DNA from 2 places in the Cyanobium sp. LEGE 06113 genome. Region 1 is predicted to be linked to the other one. Evidence: riboswitches for the same ligand, from Rfam matches in the RefSeq annotation. Region 1 holds a riboswitch; the other holds the start of a gene.
What was found. A riboswitch is a leader RNA that binds a small molecule or an ion and turns the genes downstream of it on or off. The one in region 1 is predicted to bind cobalamin.

Region 1 (10,565 bases):
CGCTACCTCCTCTGCCTGCGTCCCAGCGGGGTGCACCTCTCCTGCTGGCGGCAGTATCCCGGTGAGGTCGGCTGGCAGCGGCGCTGCGGGCCGATGGCCCTGGCTGCCTTCATCCGGCGCTTCGGCGCGCCTCGCGGTGCATCCAGCTGATCCAGTCGGCGGAGATCTCCTGGGGGCACACGGCCTCGCATTCCAGATGGCTGCTGCAGCTGCCGAAACCCTCCTGATCCATCTGCTGCTGCATCGCCCGCGCCCGCTGGGCGCGCTCCGGCTGGCCCTGGGGCAGCTGGCCCAGGTGCGCCAGCTTGGCGGCCACGAACAGGCTGGCGGAGGCATTGCGGCAGCTGGCCACGCAGGCGCCACAGCCGATGCAGGTGGCGGTGTCGAAGGCGGATCGGGCCTGTTCGGCCCCCACCAGCATGGCGTTGCCATCCGCCGCCTGGCCGGTGTTCACCGAGCAGTAGCCACCGGCGGCGATCAGGCGGTCGAGGGCGGAGCGATCCACGGCCAGGTCCTGCAGCAGTGGGAAGGCCGCCGCACGCCAGGGCTCGAGGGTGAGCCGCTCACCACTGCTGAACTGGCGCAGGTAGAGCTGGCAGACGCTGGTGGCGGCGCGGGGGCCATGGGCCTGGCCGTTCACCAGGAAGCCGCAGCTGCCGCAGATGCCCTCGCGGCAGTCGTGCTCCATCGACACCGGCCGCTCGCCCGCTGTGATCAGCTGCTCATTGAGCTGATCCAGCGCCTCCAGCAGCGACAGATCGGCCGACACCGACTCCAGGGTGTAGTCGCAGAAACCGCCAGGAGCCTGGGCTGATTCCTGGCGCCAGATGCGCAGATGCAGGCAGAGGGTGCGACTGCTCATGGGTGGGGCTCAGCGGTAGCTGCGGGCACTGGGCTCGAGGCTGGTGAAGGGCAGGGGTTCAGCATGGCGAACGGGGTCGGCGCCGCCCCGGTGCTCCCAGGCGGCGATGTGGGCGAAGCGGCTGTCATCCCGCCTGGCCTCGCCGTCGGCGGTCTGGTGCTCCTCGCGGAAGTGGGCCCCGCACGACTCCTCGCGGGCCAGGGCATCACGCAGCATCAACTGGGCCAGGCCGAAGAAATCCTCCAGCCGCAGCGCCTTCTCCAGCTCCGGATTGGGCCCCGCCGCCGTGCCCGGCAGCCGCACCTCGGCGTGGAAGCGCTGCTCCAGCGCCGCCACCTCCGCCAGCCCGGCCCTGAGGCCGGCGGCGTCGCGGCTGATGCCGCAGCGCTCGATCATCACCGCCCCCAGCTCCCGGTGGAAGGCATCCACGGGCCGTGGGCCCGCCACCTGCAGCAAGGCGGCGATGCGGCCAGCGGCCCGGGCGCGGGCCTCGCGGCAGGCCGGGTGGTCTGCCGCGATGGCAGGGGTGGCATGGCCCGCCAGCCAGGCCGTCACCGTGAGCGGCGCGATGAAGTAGCCATCGGCCAGGCCCTGCATCAGGGCGCTGGCCCCGAGCCGGTTGGCGCCGTGCTCGGAGAAGTTGGCCTCACCCAGCACGAACAGCCCCGGAATCGAACTCATCAGCCGGTAGTCCACCCACAGGCCGCCCATCGTGTAGTGGGGCGCCGGGTAGATGCGCAGCGGCGTGGTGTAGGGATCCTCGCCAGTGATCCGCTCATACATCTGCAGCAGATTGCCGTAGCGGCTCTCGATCGTGCTGGCGCCCTGGCTGCTGATCGCATCGCGCAGATCGAGGTACACCGAGCGGCCGCCGGGCCCCACGCCATGGCCGGCCTGGCACAGCTCCCGGGCCCGCCGGGAGGCCAGATCGCGGGGCACCATGTTGCCGTAGGCGGGATAGAGACGCTCCAGGAAGTAGTCGCGCTCCTGCTCGGGAATCTCGGCCGGCGGGCGCGGATCGGCCGGCTGGAGCGGCAGCCACACGCGGCCGTCATTGCGCAGGCTCTCGCTCATCAGGGTGAGCTTGCTCTGGTAGGCGTCGCCGCTGGGGATGCAGGTGGGGTGGATCTGGGTGAAGCAGGGGTTGGCGAGCAGGGCCCCCTGGCGATGTGCCCGCCAGATGGCGCTGGCGTTGGACTTGAGCGCGTTGGTGGAGAGGAAATACACGTTGCTGTAGCCGCCGCTGGCCAGCAGCACGGCCTGGGCGGTGTGCACCTCCAGCTCACCGCTGATCAGATGGCGGGCCACCACGCCGCGGGCCACCCCCTCCACGGTGATGATCTCCAGCACATCGCGGCGGCAGAGCAGCTCCACCCGGCCGGCGGCCACCTGGCGCATGAGGGCCTGGTAGGCGCCGTAGAGCAGCTGCTGGCCCGTCTGGCCGCGGGCGTAGAAGGTGCGGCTCACCAGGGCCCCGCCGAAGTTGCGGGTGGCCAGGCTGCCGCCGTACTCCCGGGCGAAGGGCACGCCCTGGGCCACGCACTGATCAATGATGCCGCTGCTGATCTCCGCCAGCCGCCAGCAGCCCGCCTCGCGGGCGCGGAAGTCGCCGCCGCGCACGGTGTCGGCGAACAGGCGGCTGATGCTGTCGCCATCGGCGGCCCGGGGACGGGCGGCATTGATGCCCCCCTGGGCCGCCACTGAATGGGCCCGGCGCGGGCTGTCATGGAAGCTGAGCAGCCGCACCTGGTAGCCCTGTTCGGCCAGGGTGGCCGCCGCCGAGGCGCCGGCCAGGCCGCTGCCCACCACCAGCAGCCGCAGCTGCCGCTTGCGCTGCGGGCTCACCAGGGGCAGCCCCTCCTTGCAGTGCTGCCAGGCTTGCGGCAGCGGACCACCGGGCAGCTGGGCATCGGGCAGTCCGCTCATGGCCCCGGCTGCAGAGGCAGCCCCAGGCCGAGGGCCAGCGCCACGGATACCGCCGCGAAGCCGATGGCCACCACCAGGGCCAGCAGGCGCCCCGCCAGGCGGATGCGGGGGCCGTTGCCGGCATCGAGCAGGCCCAAGCTGCGGTGGGCGGCCTCCGAGCCATGCAGCAGATGCAGTCCCACGGCGGCGGCGGCGGCGAGGTAGAGGGCCAGCATGGCCGGCTGGCGCAGCACCGCCTCCAGGACAGCCCGTTCGGCCCCCTGCGGAGGGCGCGGCCAGCGCAGCTGGCCCAGATGCACCGCCAGAAAGAGCAGCAGCCCCACGCCGCCGATCGCCTGGCTTCGGGCCGCCAGGGCCGCCAGCGGCTGGCCGCGACGGCTGCTGAGGCTGGCGCTGTTGCCGGCTCGGCGGTTGGCGATCACCTTGGCCAGCCCCAGGCCCAGATGCAGCAGCGCCGCAGCCAGCAGGGCCAGCTCCACCAGGGGCAGCCAGGCGGCGCGATGCAGACCGGCCGCATAGGCCTCAAAGCGCTCGGGGGCCAGCACCGCCGGCAGCACGCCGGCCAGATGCACCAGCAGGAACAGCACCAGCAGCAGCCCCGCCCCCGCCGTGCCCAGCCTCAGCGTGGTTGCGCCCATCCCCGTGGCCACCGTTGATCGGCTGCGGTGTTGAGCCCATGGTATGAAGAACAGCGCCCCTGACACCGCATCCACTCAGTACATTTGTACTAGTCTGTGGATTGACGATCCCCACGGCGTGGCCGACATCTCCAGGCGCCGCCCCAACAGCCAGGCCAGCTCACACGCCAGCGCCCAGGCCAGAGGCCAGGCCACCGCCCAGCCAGGCCTCAACCTGCAGCGGCTGCTGGTGCCCCACCCCGGCGCCACCCTGCTGCTGCGGGTGGCCGGCGACTCGATGCGCGATGCCGGCATCCGGCACGGCGACCTGCTGGTGGTGGACCGGCAGCTCGAACCGCGGGCGGGCCTGGTGGTGGTGGCCCTGCTCGATGGCGGCTTCACCGTGAAACGCCTGGCCGGCCGCGGAACCCGGCAGTGGCTGGAGGCGGCCCATCCCGCCTACCCGGCCCTGCCGCTGCACCCGCATCCCGCGCCCGCATCTGGGGGGTGGCCACCCATGTGATCCGCCGCTGCTGAGGGGGCCATGCCGACCAGCACGGCCATCGCCCTGATCGATGGCAACAACTTCTATGCCTCCTGCGAGGCGGTGCTGGAGCCCGCCCTGCTGGGCCGGCCGCTGGTGGTGCTCTCCAACAACGACGGCTGCATCGTGTCGCGCAGTGCCGAGGCCAGGCGGCTCGGCATCGCCATGGGCCAGCCCTACTTCCAGGTGCAGCGCCAGCTGGAGCGCCTCGGCGTGGTGGTGCGCAGCTCCAACTACGCCCTCTACGCCGACATGAGCCAGCGGCTGATGGCCACCCTGGAGCGCTGGGTGGAAGAGCTGGAGATCTACTCGATCGACGAGGCCTTCGGCCTGCTGCCCCGGCCGCCGGGCAGCGATCTCACCGCCTGGGGGCTGGAGCTGCGGCGGGCGGTGCAGCGGGAGCTGGGGCTGCCGGTGGCGGTGGGCCTCGCCCCCACCAAGGTGCTGGCCAAGCTGGCCAACCGCCTCGCCAAGGGGCAACCGGCCCATGGCCATGTGTTCGACCTGGGGGCCTGCAGCGACCCCTCCGCCTGGCTGCAGCAGGTGGCGATCGAAGACGTGTGGGGCATCGGCCGGCGCCTGGCCCGCTGGTGCCGGCTGCGGGGCGTCGCCCATGCCCTCGCCCTGCGCGACATGCCGAGCGGTGAGCTGCGCCAGAAGTGCGGCGTGGTGGGCCTGCGGCTGCAGCAGGAACTGCGGGGCCACCGCTGCCTGCCGCTCACCCTGGTGCCAGCGCCGAAGCAGGAAACCTGCGTGAGCCGCAGCTTCAGCCAGCCGGTGCGCACGGCCGCGGAGCTGCGCCAGGCGGTGGCCACCTACACGGTGCGGGCGGCCGAGAAGCTGCGCCGCCAACGGCAGCGGGCCGGGGCCCTGAGCGTGTTCGTGCGCAGCAACCCGTTCAACGGCACCAGCTTCTACAGCAACAGCGCCACCCTCACCCTGGCGCTGCCCAGCCATGACACCGCCGTGCTGCTGGCGGCGGCCCTGCCCCTGGCCGAGGCCCTGTTCCGTCCCCAGCACCCGCTGCAGAAGGCCGGCGTGCTGCTGCTGCAGCTGCAGGGCGAGGAGCTGCTGCAACACCACCTGCTGCAACCGCTGCCGCCGGAGCAGCAGCAGCGCCGCGCTGCCCTGATGGCCGCCGTGGACCGGCTCAACCGCCGCTACGGGCGCGGCACCGTGCAGTGGGCCGCCTGCGGACTGCAACCGCCCTGGGCGATGCGGCGCGACAGGCTCTCCCGGGCCGCCACCACGCGGCTGGAGGCGATCCCACGGGTGCTGGCGCAGTGAAAGGCGGGATCAGCGCTGCGGCCGGGCTCGTCGTGGGGCGGAACTCAGGGCAGCTGCGCCAGGCAGGCCTCGATCATCGCCGCCGTGACCGGAATCGTCTCCAGCTCATCGGCGTTGTCGAGGAAGGCGTCAAAGGAGGCGTAGCGACGGATGCAGGGAGCGGCGCCGGGGGCGCTGCAGGCGGCAGCCCAGTCGCCGTCGTCGGGCTTCACCAGGGCATAGGCCATCAGGGCCTCCTCCAGATCGCCGCCATCACCGATGCCCTCGCCGTGCCAGAGCACTTCGAAAAAGTCCATGGACGCGGGGGGAACACGGAGCACACCCAGGTTACTGAGCACGCCGGCCGCCCTGAAATCGGACACGAAACCTGAAGCGGGGCGAGAAAGAGCTGAGCCGCCGTGGGTATGCTCAGATTCAGAACGGTTCCGGCGGGGTTCAGCCGCCGGAGGCAACAGGGAAAGTGCCGTTGAAATCGGCCGCTGTCCCGCAACTGTGTTTCAGGGTCCCAGGACCCTGATCAGTCAGAACACCTGCCGTTCTTCACAACTCAACTGTCTTACCTGCGAGGTACAGAGTGAAGACCATGCCAGCAAAGCTGGCCAGCCTGTCGTTGATGGCTGCGCTCAGTTTCTGCCTTGTTCTATTAACGCCTGCCCCGGCGCAGGCGATGCACATCGCCGAGGGCTTCCTGCCGCTGCAGTGGGCCGTGGCCTGGTGGCTGATCTCGCTGCCCTTCCTGGCGGTGGGGCTGCGGTCGCTGACGCGCATCAGCCGCAGCCACCCGGAGCTGAAGCTGCTGCTGGCCCTGGCCGGCGCCTTCACCTTCGTGCTCTCGGCCCTGAAGATTCCCTCCGTCACCGGCAGCTGCTCCCACCCCACCGGCACCGGCCTGGGCGCGATTCTGTTCGGCCCCACGGTGATGACCGTGATCGGCAGCATCGTGCTGCTGTTCCAGGCGCTGCTGCTGGCCCACGGCGGGCTCACCACCCTGGGCGCCAACATCTTCTCGATGGCGATCGTGGGGCCATTCGTGGCCTGGGGCGCCTTTCAGCTCTTCAGCAGCAGCGGCCACAGGCGCCTGGCGGTGTTCGCCGCCGCCGCCCTCGCCGACCTGGCCACCTACGTGGTCACCGCTGGCCAGCTGGCGATCGCCTTCCCCGCCGCCAGCGGTGGGGTGATGGCCTCATTCCTGAAATTCGGCAGCATCTTCGCGATCACCCAGATTCCCCTGGCGATCACCGAAGGCCTGCTCACCGTGCTGGTGTGGAACTGGTTGCAGTCCTATGGCCAGCCCGAGCTCAAGACCCTCCGCCTGCTCCACCAGGAGAGCTGACCCCATGACCGATTCTGGAAAGCAACGCCCCCAGGGCAACTGGCTGCTGGTGCTCGCCGTGGTGGCCCTGAGCGCCCTGCCCGTGCTGGTCGTGCGCGGCGAATTCTCCGGTGCCGACGGCCAGGGCATGGACGCCATCAGCGAGATCCAGCCCAGCTACAGGCCCTGGTTCAACGCCGTGGTGGCGTTGCCCAGCGGCGAGGTGGAAAGCCTGCTGTTCGCCAGCCAGGCGGCCCTTGGCGCCGGTGTGATCGGCTACGTGATCGGGCTCTACAAAGGACGCGCTCTGAACAGGGGCGATGAGTCACCGGATTGACGCCCTGGCCTACGGCAACCGGCTGCGCTGGTTGCCCCCGGGCCAGAAGCTGGCCTTTGCGGCGGTGCTGCTGCTGCTGGGGCTGGTGGCACCTCCGCTGGTCCAGGGCCTGATCAGCCTCTGGCTGGCGCTCTGGATCGTGGTGTACGCCGCGATCCCGGCGCGGCTCTACCTGCCGCTGCTGCTGTTGCCGCTGGGGTTCGCCATCGCCAGCCTGCCGGCCCTGCTGCTGCAGGCGGTGCCGCTCGACGCCTTCACCGCCACCGCTCGCGGGGACGTGTGGCAGCAGCTGGCCCGGCCCCTGGCCGGCGGCTGGATGCTGTATGTGAGCCAGCAGGGGGTGGGGCAGGCCGCGCTGCTGATCAGCCGCTCGCTGGCCGCCAGCAGCTGTCTGATGTTCGTGCTGCTCACCACGCCCTTCAGTGAGCTGATCGCTGTGCTGCGGCGCCTGCGACTGCCGCCCCTGCTGCTGGAGCTGCTGGTGCTCACCTATGGCTTCATCTTCACCCTGATGGGCATCGCCAGCGAGCTGTGGGTGGCGCAGCAGGCCAGGGCCGGGAGGCGCGGCTGGAGGCAGCGACTGAAGAGTCTGGGGGTGCTGGTGGCCCAGTTATTGCATCGCTCCCTGGCGAGCTACCGGGGCCTCGCCATGGGCCTGGCGGCCCGGGGGTTTGACGGCGAGCTGCGGGTGCTGGCTGCAGAGCGACACCGGGGCTCGCCGCGCCATCAGCGAGAGGCCATCGCCGGCTGTGCCCTGCTCGGTGCCCTGTCCTTGGGGCTGGGGCGATGACTCCAGCGCAGCCCCCCGATGGCGGCAAGCCGGCAACAACCCTGCTGCGCTTCGAGGCGGTGGGCTTCCGCTACCCCTGCGCCCTCGAAGCGTGCATCAGCGGCCTCAGCCTGGACGTGCCCGAGGGGTGGCGCTGCGGCCTGATCGGCGACAACGGCTGCGGCAAAACCACCCTGTTCCTGCTGGCCAATGGCCTGCTGCGCCCTCAGCAGGGCCAACTCCGCTGGCGAGAGGCACCAATCCGCTACGCGCGCGGATCCCTGCGCCGCCTGCGCCAGCAGGTGGGGCTGGTGTTTCAGAACCCGGAACATCAGCTGGTGGCCACCACGGTGGAGGAGGACCTCTCCTTCGGTCTGGTGAATCTGGGCCTGGAGGAGGCTGAAATCCGCCGCCGGATGCAACAGGCGGCGGAGACCTTCGGGCTGGAGGCCTTGCTGGAGCGCCCCACCCACATGCTCAGCATGGGCCAGAAAAAAAGCCTCTCCCTGGCCGATGTGATGGTGCTCGAGCCCGAGCTGCTGCTGCTCGATGAGCCCACCGCCTATCTGAGCCCGGGCCATGGCCGGGCGTTGCTGCAGCAGTTGCAGCGGATTCATGCCAGCGGCACCACCATCCTGGTGGCCAGCCATGACATGGAGTTCCTGAACAGCTGGGCCGACTGGCTGTTCGTGATCGAGGGCGGGCGGCTGGTGCTGGAGGGCACACCCGCCGATATCTTCGCCCGCCGCGATCAGCTCGAAGACCTGAATCTGGGCGTGCCACCAAGCCTTGACCATTCGTTAATCAGGCGATAGGGATCTGACCATTTCATGCGGCTAACAAGGGAGTGACTTCCCCGTCCACTCCCAACCCATGACGTTCGCCAAGCAAGCCTGCATCGCCATCGGCGCCACGGCTGCCGGTCTGACGGCAGTCACCGCCGTGATCCATCCCTCCCTGGCCCAGGCCACGATCAGCGGTGCCGGCGCCAGTTTCCCGGCGCCCTTCTACCAGCGAGCCTTCGCCGGTGTGGCCAACAGGGTTCGCGTCAACTATCAGTCGGTGGGCTCAGGTGCCGGGGTGCGTCAGTTCGTGGCCGGCAGTGTGGATTTCGGCGCCACCGATGAGCCGATCAGGTCTGCAGAATCGGCCAAGGTGAAGCGAGGTGTGGTGCAGTTCCCCGCCGTGGGCGGCACCATCGCTGTGGCGTTCAACAAAGCCGACTGCGCCAAGCTGAATCTCACCCAGAAGCAGCTGGTGGATATCTTCCTGGGCAGGATCACCAGCTGGGAGCAGCTCAGGTGTGGTCGCGGCAAGATCACCGTGGTGCATCGCTCCGACGGCTCCGGCACCACGTTCGCCTTCACCAATTCCCTGAGCGCCTTCTCGCCTGAATGGAAGAGCAAGGTGGGAGAGGGCAAGGCGGTGAAGTGGCCTGTGGGCCTGGGCGGCAAGGGCAATGAGGGCGTCGCCGGCGTGCTGACCAACACCCCAGGCGGCATCGGCTACGTGAACCAGGCCTTCGTGAGGGGCAAGCTGAAATCAGCGGCACTGCAGAACAGGGCCGGCAGGTTCGTGATGCCCACCCGTGCCAGCGGCGCAGCGGCGCTGAACAACATCAAGCTGGATGGCAACCTCGCCGGCGAGAATCCCAACCCCGCCGGCGCCAACAGCTACCCCATCTCCACTCTCACCTGGATCCTGGCCTACCAGCGCGGTAACGGCGCCAAAACCAACTCGATCCGCACGGCGATGAACCACCTGCTCAGCCCGGCGGCTCAGAACCAGGCTGCCAGCCTCGGCTATGTACCCCTGGAGGGCAACATCCTCAACCAGGCCAGGAGGGCGGTGGGTCGCATCAGTCCCTGACACAGGCGGGATCAGCGCAACGCTTTCCGGCACCCACAATGTTGCACCCACCATGGTTCAGAGGTGGTCGGGCTGTTGATCAGCCAGCTGGGTACCGGAAGGCGGCGTGGCGATACCAACCGGAGGTCAGAGCGCCCGCAGGGGGCCAGCCAGCTTCCCTCTCGGGGAAGGGTGATGCTCATTCAGTGGAAACCTTGCCGCGGAAGGCGATGTAGTTGTAGATGTTGTAGAAGAGCATGATGGGTATCAGTACACCGATAAAGGTGAGCATGAACACCTGCGATGTTACCGATGCTGAGGCTTGAAAGATCGTGACCGATGGAGGAATAACCGCCGGAAACACCATCACCCCCAGCCCCGCGAAGCTCAGGATGAAGAGCAGCACGGTATAAACAAATGGCCACACCTCCTGCTGCAAATCCAGGCTGCGGAACAGCTGCACGATCAGGGCCACGCCCAGCAGTGGCAGCACCACGAAGAACGGCAGGAAGGCCGGATCAAACAGACGCTGACGCAGGGTTTCCGAGGCGAACGGAGCCGTGAATGTGATCGCCAGAGCCCCCAGCAGCGTGGTTGCAGCCGCCAGGCGAGCGGTGCGCACGTGCAACCGTTGCAGCTCGCCACTGGTTTTGATGATCAGGTAGGTGGAGCCGATCAGCACATAGCCCTGGATGAGCGTGAGCGCCACCAGCAGGCTGCTGGGGTTCACCCAGATCCACACGGAGCCCGTGAAGTGGCCGGCGGCATCGGTGGGGATGCCGGACAGCACCGTGCCCAGGCAGACGCCCTGGGAGGCGGCGGCCAGCACACTGCCGATCCCGAACATCAGGTTCCAGGGGCGTTTGTTGACGGCGTTCTCACGGAATTCGAAGGCCACCGCCCGCAGGATCAACCCCAGGATCATGAGATAGATGGGTGCGTAGAGCGCCTAGAGGATGGTGCCGTAGGCCAGTGGAAAGGCACCGAACAGGGCGCCGCCCATCAGCACCAGCCAGGTTTCGTTGGCGTCCCACACATTTCCGAGGCTGGTCATCAGGATCGT
Region 2 (10,565 bases), on a different contig from region 1:
CCCTGGCGCCGGGGCAGGCCCTGCTCACCGTCAATTTCGAGTACATCAGCCCCCTTCCCTGGGCGGAGGGGCTGGGTGAAGCCCGCGGCCTCAGCCTGCCCCTGGAGCAGCTCCAGGCGGCCCTGGCCGATCGCAACTCCCGGGTGGATGCCACCGCCCTGGCCAGTGGCGATTCCTTGCTGGCCATGGTGAAGGAGGTGGCCGGCGCTGCCCTTGAGGATCTCGGCATCGGCGTGGCGGGCCTGGAGCAGGGGCCCGAAGGCCGCTGGCGCCGCCAGCCAGGGCGCTTCGACCGCCGCATCAGCGGCCTCAGTGGCCTGCAGGATCCCGCCCAGGCCCTGCGCGCCAGTGGGCCGGCGGCGGCGGTGTTCCGCGCCGAGCGCCGTCTCGGCTACGACGACGGCCTCGGCGAGCGGATCATCGGCACCTTTGCCAACTGCGCCGGCGGCACCACCCCCTGGGGCACCGTGCTCAGCGCCGAGGAGAACATCCAGACGCAGGTGTGCGAGGCGGTGTACGCCGATGGCTCCTCCCTGGATCCGTCTGAGCTCCCCTTCCACTGGGACGGCCGCAGGCTCCGCGGCCTGGGCAACCCCTTCGCCCTGGCGGGCAACAAGTACGGCTGGATCGTGGAGGTGGATCCACGCCGGCCCCAGCGGCCTGCGGTGAAGCACACGGCCCTGGGGCGCTGCCGCCATGAGGCCGTGGCCGTGAAGGCCGAGGCGGGCCAGCCCCTGGTGCTGTACTCCGGTTGCGACCGCCACGGCGGCCACCTCTACCGCTTCGTGAGCGCGGGCCGGGTCCGAGACCCCCTGGATCCGGCCAATTCCGCCCTGTTCAGCGCCGGGCGCCTGGAGGTGGCCCAGTTCGGCGCCGGCGCCAGGGGCGCTGGATTCCGCTGCTGCCCTCCACCGCCCTGGCGCCCCAGCTCCCCAGCCACTACCAGCGCTGGGGCCTGAGCCAGGCCACGCGGCTGCCCGATCCCGACCGCCGCCAGCCCGGCGCCGTGGACCTCAGCAGCGATGCCGAGGTGAAGCGCTACCGCGAGCAGTTCAGCACCCTGGCCTCCCTCTACCCCGGCACAGGGGACGCCCAGCTCGGCGCGATCCTGATCGATGCCCATCTGGCCGCCAACGCCGTGGGGGCCACCGCCGCCGCCCGCCCGGAAGACACCGTGATCGATCCGGCCACGGGCGATCTGCTGATCGCTTTCACGGCGGGGGGAGCCGATCGGGAGGGTCGGGCCGACCCCGCCATCTTCTCCGGCCCGGCCGGGGAGCCCACCTGGCCCCATGGCTGGGTGATGCGGCTCAGCGAGAGCACGGCCAGCGCCGGCGGCTTCCGCTGGCAGATGGTGGCGGTGGGCGGCCTGCCCTGGGAGGGAGGCATGGGCTTCGCCAACCCCGACAACCTGGAGGTGGATGGGGCCGGCAACATCTGGGTGGTGACCGACCGCTCCTCCGGGGCCAGCCCCGCCGAGGCGTTCGGCAACAACAGTTGCTGGGTGCTGCCGAGGCGCGGGCCGGCCCGGGGCGAGGCCCTCTGCTTCGCCACCGGGCCCATGGAGTGCGAGCTCACCGGGCCGTGCTTCGACAGTGCTGAGCACACCCTGTTCCTGGCCGTGCAGCACCCCGGTGAAGTGCACGGCAGCCGCAGGGCCCAGGAGGTCAGCCGCCACACCACCGCCCTGGTGGATCGCGACGGGGCGGGTTTCGAGCAGGAGCGCTGGGTGCCAACCGGCTCGAACTGGCCCTCGGGCGTGCCCGGCAGGGTGCCCCGGCCTGGGATCGTGGCCATCAGCCGCCAAACCGGCGGGCCGCTGTTGCCCTGAGCGATGTCTCTGTTCTCCTGGCTGGTGATCGTGCATGCCCTGGCCGCCACGGTGTGGACCGGCGGCCACCTGGTGCTGGATCTGGGGGTGTTGCCCCGGGCCCTGCGCCAGGCCAGCGCCGCGCCGATCCGGGCCTACGAGGAGGTGTTTGAGCCCCTGGGGCTCACCGCCCTGGCGATCCAGGTGATCACCGGCCTGGCCATGGCCTGGATCTACCTGCCGGGCCTGCAGGGGCTGTTCAACCCGGCGAACCCGATCGCCGTGCTGGTCGGCACCAAGCTGCTGCTGCTGGCCGCCACCGTGGCCCTGGCCCTGGATGCCCGGCTGCGCCTCATCCCCAACCTCAGCGACGCCAGGCTGGGCCCCCTGACCTGGCACATCCGCGCCATCACAGCCCTGGCGATCGCCTTCGTGGTGGTGGGCGCCGGCATCCGGCTGGGGGGCTTCAGCTGAACAGGGGCAACGCCCGGCAGGGCCCACCCGCCAGCATGGGGGGCACTGCCCTCAAGCCATGCTGCTTCCCTGCCCCTTCAGCCTCATCAGCACCGCGGCCCTCGCCGCCAAGCGCCGGCCTGCAGGCCACGGTGCTGCTGCTGCTCACCCTGCTGATCAAGGCCCGCATCCAGATCAAGGCCGCCTCGGCCCTGGGCCTGTTCCTGCTGGCCCTGCAGACGCTGGGGTTCCTGGCCGTGGCAGGAGGTCTTGGCGCGCTGGCTGTAGGCGGAGCGGCTGTGGGTGGTGCGGGGCTGGCGTTCCAGCGGCGCTCCGGCCAAGCGGCGTGAGGGCGTGGCTCTTTGAGGGCGTGAGCGTTTGACCGAGCTCCCCCCCTGGCGCCCCCTGCTGCGGGCCGCCCGTGAGCGAGAAGGACGCTCCCCGGCGGCCCGCTGGCTGCAACTGGCCAGCGTCGCCGCCGCTGGAGGCTGGAGCAGGGCTGGCGCGAGGAAGACCTGAATCCCAGAGATCAGGTCTGTGGGATCAGGTCTGCGGCCGAATCGCCGCAGCAGGAGCACAATGGGAGCGGAGTGGTTTCCGAGCCTCTGGCCCGGAAGGCAACGAGGAAAGTCCGGTGCAACTCCGGCACTGTCCCGCAGCTGTGATGGAGAGACCTGCTCCTGAGTCAGAACGCTCGCCGCTTTGAGTTCTTTCCTGCCCGGCGCGGAAACCGGGAGAAACCATGCAACACCTCCGCTCCAGCCGCTCCCTCGGCCTTCTGGTGGCCCTGGCCACCGCCACGACCCTGCTGCTCGGCCAGCCGGCCCAGGCCCACAACGTGGCCTCAGGCGGCCTGGTGGGAGGCTTCCTGCATCCACTGGCGGGCACCGACCACCTGCTGCTGCTGATCGCCGTTGGCGCCGCGGCCTCCTACCTCTCGGCCGAGCTGCTGCTCTGGGGGCTGGCTGGCGCCCTGGCTGGAGGCGTGTTCGGCGCCATGGGCGGCGGGCTGCCTGGTGCCGAGCTGCTGGCGACCCTGGCCATCCCCGCCGTGGCCCTGCTGGTGCTGCGCAGCCAGAAGTCGCCGCTGGCGCCGGCCCTGGAGCTCTGCGGTGCCTGATCGCTGCAGCCGTGGCCGTGCACGCCATGCTCCATGGTCAGGAGGCTCCGGCCGGTGCCGCCTCAGCGCTGTGGTGGGCGGGTTCCTTCTCCGCCTCGGTGCTGGTGAGCGGCAGCAGCTATCTCGTGCTGCGGCAGCTGCCCAGCCGCTGGACCGCCGCCGTGGCCCTGCTGCTCGCCGTCGCTGGCGCGGCCCTGATCCTCGGCCCGATCGCCTTCGCTGCCCGCTGAACGCCGCAGAGGCGTCAGTTGGCTGACATCTGCACCAGACTGGCCGTGACGGTTCCAGTGGTTCACACCCTGGACGCAAGGAGGAAAGTCCGGTGGGGAGGGGGTTCTTGGACCCTCTGCGAGTCCGGCGCTGTCCCGCAGCTGTGATGGGGTTCGCTCCTGGGAGCACCCCTCAGTCAGAACGCTCGCCGTTGTGATCACCCCTCTCCCCCGGCGCGGACCGGGTTCCACGATGAGCCAAGCCTTTCTTTCCAGCCCTGGAAGCCACCCGCCTTCAGCCTGCCAGGGCCTGCCCGAGCGCTGAGACGCGCCGCAGACGTTCACGTCCCCAACAAGCACTCCAGGGCCGGACCGGGCCGGCGCCAGCCTCTGGTGTCCGCGCCGGCTGATCCGCTCGTGCCGTGATGCCCCCCTCGCCCTCCTGCATGACCACCGATCTCCGGCCAGCCGACTTCGTTCTGGCCCCCTATGCCCGCAGCAGCAACTGGCGCGGCGCCTATCAGATCCTCAGCGCCGTGGGCCCCTACCTGGCCTGCTGGGCCCTGGCCATCCATCTCGCCCAGCGGGCGCCCTGGGCCGTGCCCCTGCTGGTGATTCCCCTGGTGCTGTTCTCGCTGCGCTGCTTCTCCCTGATGCACGACTGCGGCCACCATTCCCTGTTCCGCAGCCGCTGGCTCAACCGGGTGGGGGGCTTCATCCTGGGGCTGGTGAATGCCATTCCCCAGCTGGCCTGGTCCAACGACCACGCCTTTCACCACCGCACCAATGGCGACTGGGAGCGCTATCGCGGCGTCACCGACCTGATCACCACCGACGACTACGCCCAGCTGAGTGCCAGGCAGCAGGCCACCTACGCCTTGCTGCGCCATCCGCTGATGGCCCTCCCCGGTGGCTTCTACTACCTCGCCATCCAGCCCAGGCTGGCGCTTCTCAAGGAGATCTCCCGGGCGGTCCGGGCCCAGGCCGTGCCGCGCTCGGCCGAGTTCTGGGATCTGCTGCTGAACAACGTGGTGCTGATCGCCCTGGTGGTGGCGGCCGGCCAGCGCTGGGGATTCGGCCTGGTGCTGGGGCTCTACGGCGTGACCCTCACCTTCTCGGCAGCCCTGTTCCTGTGGATCTTTTTCGTTCAGCACATCTTTGAGGGCAGCTACGCCCACAACACCGAGGGCTGGAGCCACATGCAGGGAGCTCTGGAAGGCACCAGCTATCTGCAGATGCCGGCCTGGCTGCGCTGGTTCACGGCTGACATCGGCTACCACAACATCCACCACCTCTCGGAGCGCATTCCCAACTACAACCTGCGCGCCGCCCACCAGGCCAATGCCCGTCTGCTGGCGGCTGTGCCCTGTCTGCGACTCGGCGACATGCTCAGTTGCGCCCAGTTCAAGCTCTGGGATCGGGAGACTGAGCGCCTGGTGCCCTGTCCGGAGCAGGTCGATGCCGTGGCCTGACTTGCCGGCTTGGCCAGGGCAGCCGTGGCGGGGACCGAGGTCCTGGCATGGGCAGGAATCCGCCTGCTCAGGGGCCTGGGAACCGCGCTTTCTGGAGCAGAACAGCCTGCTGATCGGCCATGCCGCCTGGGATGGTTATCGGCTCAGCGGCCGGGGTCTGCTGATCTGCCACCTGGCCGCTCCGCTCGAACCTGAGCACGACTGGCGCCTCGACGGCGTGCGGTTCAGCCGGCGCTATGTGGCGCGAAGCGAGGTGACCGCCCAGCTGCGCCACCAGGGGCTGGGACCGGCAGCGATCCGTCCGAGCCTGGGGGCCCTCGACAGCTACGACCCGGCCAGGGAGCTGGTGGTGCTGCTGAGTGGCCATGGCCCCGAGCTGATCGCCCTGCTCAGGAAGCTGCCCACGGCGCCACCGACCTGCTTTGAACTGGTGGAACGGCGCTGGAGTGAATTCGCCTGCGCCGCAGTGCCGTGACCCAATAACACCTGATTATGCGCATAAACGCGTAGAGTGATGACTTCGATGCGCTGCAGCCGCCATGGCCACCGCCCCCTGGCCCTTCGCCCTGCTGATGGCCCTGCAGCGGCGCCTGGTGTGGGCCATCCCAGCCGCCATGCTGCTCGGCCTGGCCTGGGGGGTGACCCTGCCCTCGGCCTGGCTGGTGAGCCTGGTGATGCCCCTCACCTTCCTGATGGTGTATCCGATGCTGATCGACCTGCGGTTGCCGCTGCTGCTGGGTGGCAGAGACCTCAGGCTGCAGCTCACGGCCCAGGCGATCAACTTTCTGGTGATCCCGTTCGTGGCCCTGGCGATCGGCCGGCTGTTCTTCGCCAGCCAACCCCTGGTGGCCCTGGGCCTGTTGCTGGCGGCGCTGCTGCCCACCAGCGGCATGACCATCTCCTGGACGGGGTTTGCCAAGGGCAACCTGGAAGCAGCGGTGCGCATGACCGTGGTGGGGCTGGTGCTTGGGTCCCTGGCCACACCGCTCTACGCCAGGGTGCTGATGGGCACAGCGGTGGACGTGCCGATGGCCAGGGTGTTCCAGCAGATCCTGCTGATCGTGTTCCTGCCGCTGCTGCTGGGGCAGATCACCCGCGTGGCGCTGATCGCCGCCAGGGGCGCGGAGCACTACAGGAAGGTGATCAAGCCACGGTTGGCCCCCTTCTCCACCCTGGGCGTGGTGGGCATCGTGGCCGTGGCCATGGCGCTCAAGGCGCCCCTGATCGTGGGCCAGCCCCTGCTGCTGGTGCGCATGCTGATCCCGCTGCTGCTGCTCTACGGCATCAACTTCGCCCTCAGCACCCTCGTGGCGCGCCGCTTCTTTCCCCGCAGCGACGGCATCGCCCTCGTGTACGGCACGGTGATGCGCAACCTCTCGATCGCCCTGGCCCTGGCGATGACGGCCTTCGGGCCCGAGGCTCCGAGATCGCCCTGATCATCGCCCTGGCCTACATCGTTCAGGTGCAGGCCGCCGCCTGGTATGTGAAGGCCACCGACCGCCTGTTCGGTCCTGCGCTGGCGGCGGAAGCCCCGGCCTGACGGGCCCGTGAGCGGTCCAGCTGCGGCTGCTTCCCCTGCGCCCCGCTGCCATGCCCTGGACGGCGCCCGCGTGCTGGCCGTGCTGCTGCTGATTCCCTTCCACGCCGCAGCGGTGTTCTACGCGGGCGATCTGGGCACGTTCTATGTGAGCAACCCCGAGAGCAGCGCTGCCCTGGGGGGCTTTCTGGTGCTGGTGCATCAGTGGCACATGCCCCTCTTTTTCTTTCTGGCGGGCTCGGCGAGCTGGTACTCCCTGCGATCGCGCGGTGCGGGGGCCTACCTGCGCGAACGCCTGCAACGGCTGCTGCTGCCCCTGGGGGTGGGCATCCTGGTGCTGGTGCCGCCCCAGGTGTACGTGCACGACCTGCAGAGCGTGGATTCAGCCCTGGGCTACCTGCGCTTCTACCCCCACTTCTTCGATGGGATTCGGCCGACGGGTCACTTCGAGTGGGCCCACCTCTGGTTTCTGGCCTACCTGCTGGTGATCACCCTGCTCTGCCTGCCGCTGCTGGGCCGGCTGAGTGCTCAGGCCAGCCCCAGCCCACCTGAAGGCGGTGCAGGCTGGCGGGTGAGCCTGGGCTCGTTGCTGCTGCTGGCCCTGCCCCTGATGCTCTCGGAGGCCCTGTTGCGGCCCCGCTGGCCGGGCTTCCAGAACCTCTACGACGACTGGGCCAATCTGCTGCTCTACCTGCTGTATTTCGTCTACGGCTACCTGTTCTGCCACCAGGGCGGCTTCTGGGTGGTGCTGGATCGGCGCCGCCGGCTCCTGGTGGCGCTGGCGATGGTGGGCATGGCGGTGTTCCTGGCCCTCACGCTCAGCGGCGCCACGCCCGCTGCGGGCGATGAGTCTGCTGCCGCCCAGCTGTTCCAGGCCTTTCGCGGCTGGAACAGCTGGTGCGCCGTGCTGGCCCTGGTCGCCCTGGCGCGCCGCTTCCTGAAGGCACCCCATCCGCTGGTGAGCTACGGCAGCAAGGCCGCCATGCCGCTCTACCTGCTGCACCAGCCGGTGCTGGTGGGCCTGGGCTGGTGGGTGGTGCCGCTGCCGCTCGCCATCGGCGCCAAATTTGCCCTGATCTGCGCCGGCTCCCTGCTGATCAGCCTGGGCCTCTACGAGGGGGTGATCCGGCGCCTGGGCCCCCTGAGCCCGTGTTTTGGCCTGGTGGGCCGGCCCTGAGCGCACTCCCCATGCAGCGCCTCTCGATCATCATTCCCACCCTCAATGAGGCCACCTGCCTGGCCGCCACCCTGGAGCGGCTGCAGGCCCTCGACCCGCCGGCCTGGGAGGTGCTGGTGGTGGATGGCGGCAGCCACGATCACACCACCGCCATTGCGGCGTCAGCGGGGGTGCGGGTGCTCCAGTCGCCGGCCACCGGCCGGGCGGTGCAGATGAATGAGGGGGCTCGCCAGGCCAGTGGGGCGCTGCTCTGTTTCCTGCATGCCGACACCCTGATCCCCACGGATCTGGTGGAGGTGGCGGAACGCGCCCTGGCCGATCCCTCGGTGGCCTGCGCCGGCTTTGTCTCCCTGATGCGCTCAGGCCAGCGCACCTGCTGGGGCGTGTCGGGGCTGAACCTGCTGAAAACCTATCTGGCGCCGCTGCTGTTTCGGCCGCTGCAGTTCCTGCGGGGGCTGAGGCTGCTGTTTGGCGATCAGGTGATGATCACCCGGCGCCACACCTTCTGGAAGGGCGGAGGTTTCGATGAAGCCCTGCCCCTGCTGGAAGACGGTGACCTCTGCCTGAGGCTGCTGAAGCAGGGCAGGATCCGGCTGATCCGCCGGGTGGTGGTGAGCTCCGATCGTCGGGTGCGGGCCTGGGGGGCCGGCAAGGCCATCGCCACCTATCTCGGCATCGGCATCCTCTGGGGCCTGGGCCTGCCACCTCGGCACCTGCGGCGCTTCTATGACGACGTTCGCTGAGAGGGCGCCGACTCAGCCCCTCTGCTGATTGAGGCTCCAGTCGTAGGGCAGGAACCGCACCTGGGGCTCTGGACCTGGGGGAATTCCATCTCCCAACCGGGGCAGGATGTAGCCGGGCAGAGAGGCGTTCACCGCCAGAAAGTCAGTCCGGTACCACTGAAAGATCCGGCTGACCCAGAGGATGTTGCGCTCCCGCTCGAAGCGCACCTTGGCGGGGTTGTGGATGAAGCGGTGAAGGTCAGCTTCGAGCTGCTGCTCCACGGCGTCGGTGCGGTAGGCGCGCTGGCGGAGCAAGGGACAACCCACCGAGGCACACACGATCGCGAAGTGAATGCGCGGATCCCCCAGCTGGCGCAACAGCTGATTTTCGATCTGGGCCAGGCTGAAGCAACCGTCCTGCAGCCGGTGCAGCGGCCGCTGAAAGAAGCGCAGAAAACCGACCCAGTTCGGCAGTCCCAGCAGGCTGGGGCGGATCGAGGCGATCGGGTAGGCCTCCAGCACGGCCTGAACCGTGAAGGCGTTGTAGAGGTTGATCCAGTGGGCCAGCTGCTCCTGGGGCCCTTCGGTGTGGGCCGTCTGGGCGGCCAGCCAGGCGCGGAGGGTGGCCACATCCCTGCTCTGCCAGCCGGCGTAATCCACCCTGCCGTCGCCATCCACATAGCGCTGCAGCAGCTGGTCCCAGACGGCCGGGTCTTTCAAGCGGCAGGGGGCGAAGGGGCAGAGGGCATCCGCTCAGGTGAGGTTGCCCTCGCGCTGATCCGGCATTGAGGGCGGTGTGGGCGGTGGCTGCAACACCGGCAGCAGGCTGTTCAGGCCCAGCATCACGAACGACAACGCCCCCACCAGGGCCAGCAGCCGCATGCCGAGGGGCAAGCCCCGATCCACCAGCCTGTCGTCGGCATCCTGGTCGTCGGGCTCGGGGGGCAGGGGCGTCATCGGGGGAAGCGGCTCAGCAGCCCATTCTCGCTGCCGCTGGCGAAGGGGGCAGGCGCCTTGGCGTGGAGCGCTTGCCTCCCTTGACTCTCCAGCTGGATGGAGACCATACGGTGGACTGAACCGCTTCGTTGTCCCCTTTCCCCATGGTTGGATCCGCCTTTCGGTTCGGAGTGTCCGCACTGGCTCTGGCTTCGTTGCTCTCCTCCCCGGCCCTGGCCCAGGTGGATCCCCACGAGGGTCATCACGGCATGGACGGCATGCCAGGCATGACGACCCCAGGCCACGCCCATGACGTGGGCCCCGCCGGCGCCACCTACGACCTGCGCTTCCTCGACGGCATGGTGCAGCACCACACCGGCGCCCTGCGCATGAGTGAATTCGTCTTCGGCATTGACCAGCCCGGTGTGGGGGCCCTGGGCAACACGATCTGGCGGGATCAGGCCAGCGAAATCCGCGCCATGGGGCTGTGGCGCAAGGCCTGGTATCCCCAGGCGCCGGTGTATCCCGTGGCGCTGGCGCCTGGCGGCGATCCCAACAGCCTCTCCGGCCTCACCCGCATGAGCCAGGCCCAGATCGAGGGCATGCGGATGATGGGCGCCGGACCCACCCTGGAGAACCGGGTGGTGTGGTTCCTCGAGGGCATGATCCACCACCACGGCGGGGCGCTGATCATGGCCCACGACGCCCTGGCCAAAAGCACCAACACCACGATCCGGCGCTTCGCGCGGGCTGTGATCGTGGCCCAGCGGGCCGAGATCATCGAGCTGCGCCGGATGCTGGCGGTGGAGGGATTGCGCAAGCCGGAGTACTCGCAGTACGACAAGCTCTTTGCCCTCTGAGCGGCCAGGCCGAGCGGCAGGGGGGCGTTCATGTGGCGCTGGTCATGATGGTGGGCCTGGCTGACTACTCCACCTCGAGCCTGCCCCGCACCATGTTCATGCCGCAGTGGAAGGGATAGCTGCCGGCAGCCCTGGCCGGCAAGTCCACGGAGGTGGTGGCATCCAGGGGCAGATCGAGGGATTGGTGGAAATCGGGGAAGATCACCTTCGCCACGCAGCCGCTCGGATCGATCCGGTGAAAGCTGAGCCGCACCGGCTGGCCGGCCTTC

Region 2: it holds a riboswitch for cobalamin, as region 1 does, so the genes downstream of both, IQ220_RS03840 (fatty acid desaturase) here and IQ220_RS05960 (energy-coupling factor ABC transporter permease) in region 1, are expected to answer to the same signal.

The regions. Positions count from the first base shown of each region.
Region 1 covers NZ_JADEWM010000002.1:357,295-367,859, forward strand. Annotated here, with positions in the region: gene IQ220_RS05925 (hypothetical protein) at 1-150, shown strand, start outside; gene IQ220_RS05930 (succinate dehydrogenase/fumarate reductase iron-sulfur subunit) at 110-862, opposite strand; gene IQ220_RS05935 (fumarate reductase/succinate dehydrogenase flavoprotein subunit) at 872-2,788, opposite strand; gene IQ220_RS05940 (succinate dehydrogenase) at 2,785-3,426, opposite strand; gene IQ220_RS05945 (LexA family protein) at 3,545-3,928, shown strand; gene IQ220_RS05950 (Y-family DNA polymerase) at 3,950-5,236, shown strand; gene IQ220_RS05955 (hypothetical protein) at 5,281-5,532, opposite strand; cobalamin riboswitch at 5,640-5,789, shown strand; gene IQ220_RS05960 (energy-coupling factor ABC transporter permease) at 5,850-6,569, shown strand; gene IQ220_RS05965 (energy-coupling factor ABC transporter substrate-binding protein) at 6,574-6,885, shown strand; gene cbiQ (cobalt ECF transporter T component CbiQ) at 6,869-7,675, shown strand; gene IQ220_RS05975 (energy-coupling factor ABC transporter ATP-binding protein) at 7,672-8,469, shown strand; gene pstS (phosphate ABC transporter substrate-binding protein PstS) at 8,528-9,523, shown strand; partial or broken gene cydB (cytochrome d ubiquinol oxidase subunit II) at 9,702-10,565, opposite strand, start outside.
Region 2 covers NZ_JADEWM010000001.1:734,485-745,049, reverse strand. Annotated here, with positions in the region: gene IQ220_RS16385 (PhoX family phosphatase) at 1-959, shown strand, start outside; gene IQ220_RS16380 (alkaline phosphatase PhoX) at 893-1,831, shown strand; gene IQ220_RS03860 (CopD family protein) at 1,835-2,284, shown strand; gene IQ220_RS03855 (hypothetical protein) at 2,320-2,613, shown strand; partial or broken gene IQ220_RS03850 (pyridoxamine 5'-phosphate oxidase) at 2,642-2,749, shown strand; cobalamin riboswitch at 2,838-2,980, shown strand; gene IQ220_RS15530 (HupE/UreJ family protein) at 3,006-3,383, shown strand; gene IQ220_RS15525 (hypothetical protein) at 3,395-3,613, shown strand; cobalamin riboswitch at 3,646-3,821, shown strand; gene IQ220_RS03840 (fatty acid desaturase) at 4,018-5,064, shown strand; gene IQ220_RS03835 (hypothetical protein) at 5,066-5,539, shown strand; gene IQ220_RS03830 (arsenic resistance protein) at 5,604-6,500, shown strand; gene IQ220_RS03825 (acyltransferase family protein) at 6,612-7,778, shown strand; gene IQ220_RS03820 (TIGR04283 family arsenosugar biosynthesis glycosyltransferase) at 7,790-8,521, shown strand; gene IQ220_RS03815 (DUF547 domain-containing protein) at 8,534-9,220, opposite strand; gene IQ220_RS03810 (hypothetical protein) at 9,254-9,457, opposite strand; gene IQ220_RS03805 (DUF305 domain-containing protein) at 9,601-10,296, shown strand; gene IQ220_RS03800 (cupredoxin domain-containing protein) at 10,361-10,565, opposite strand, start outside.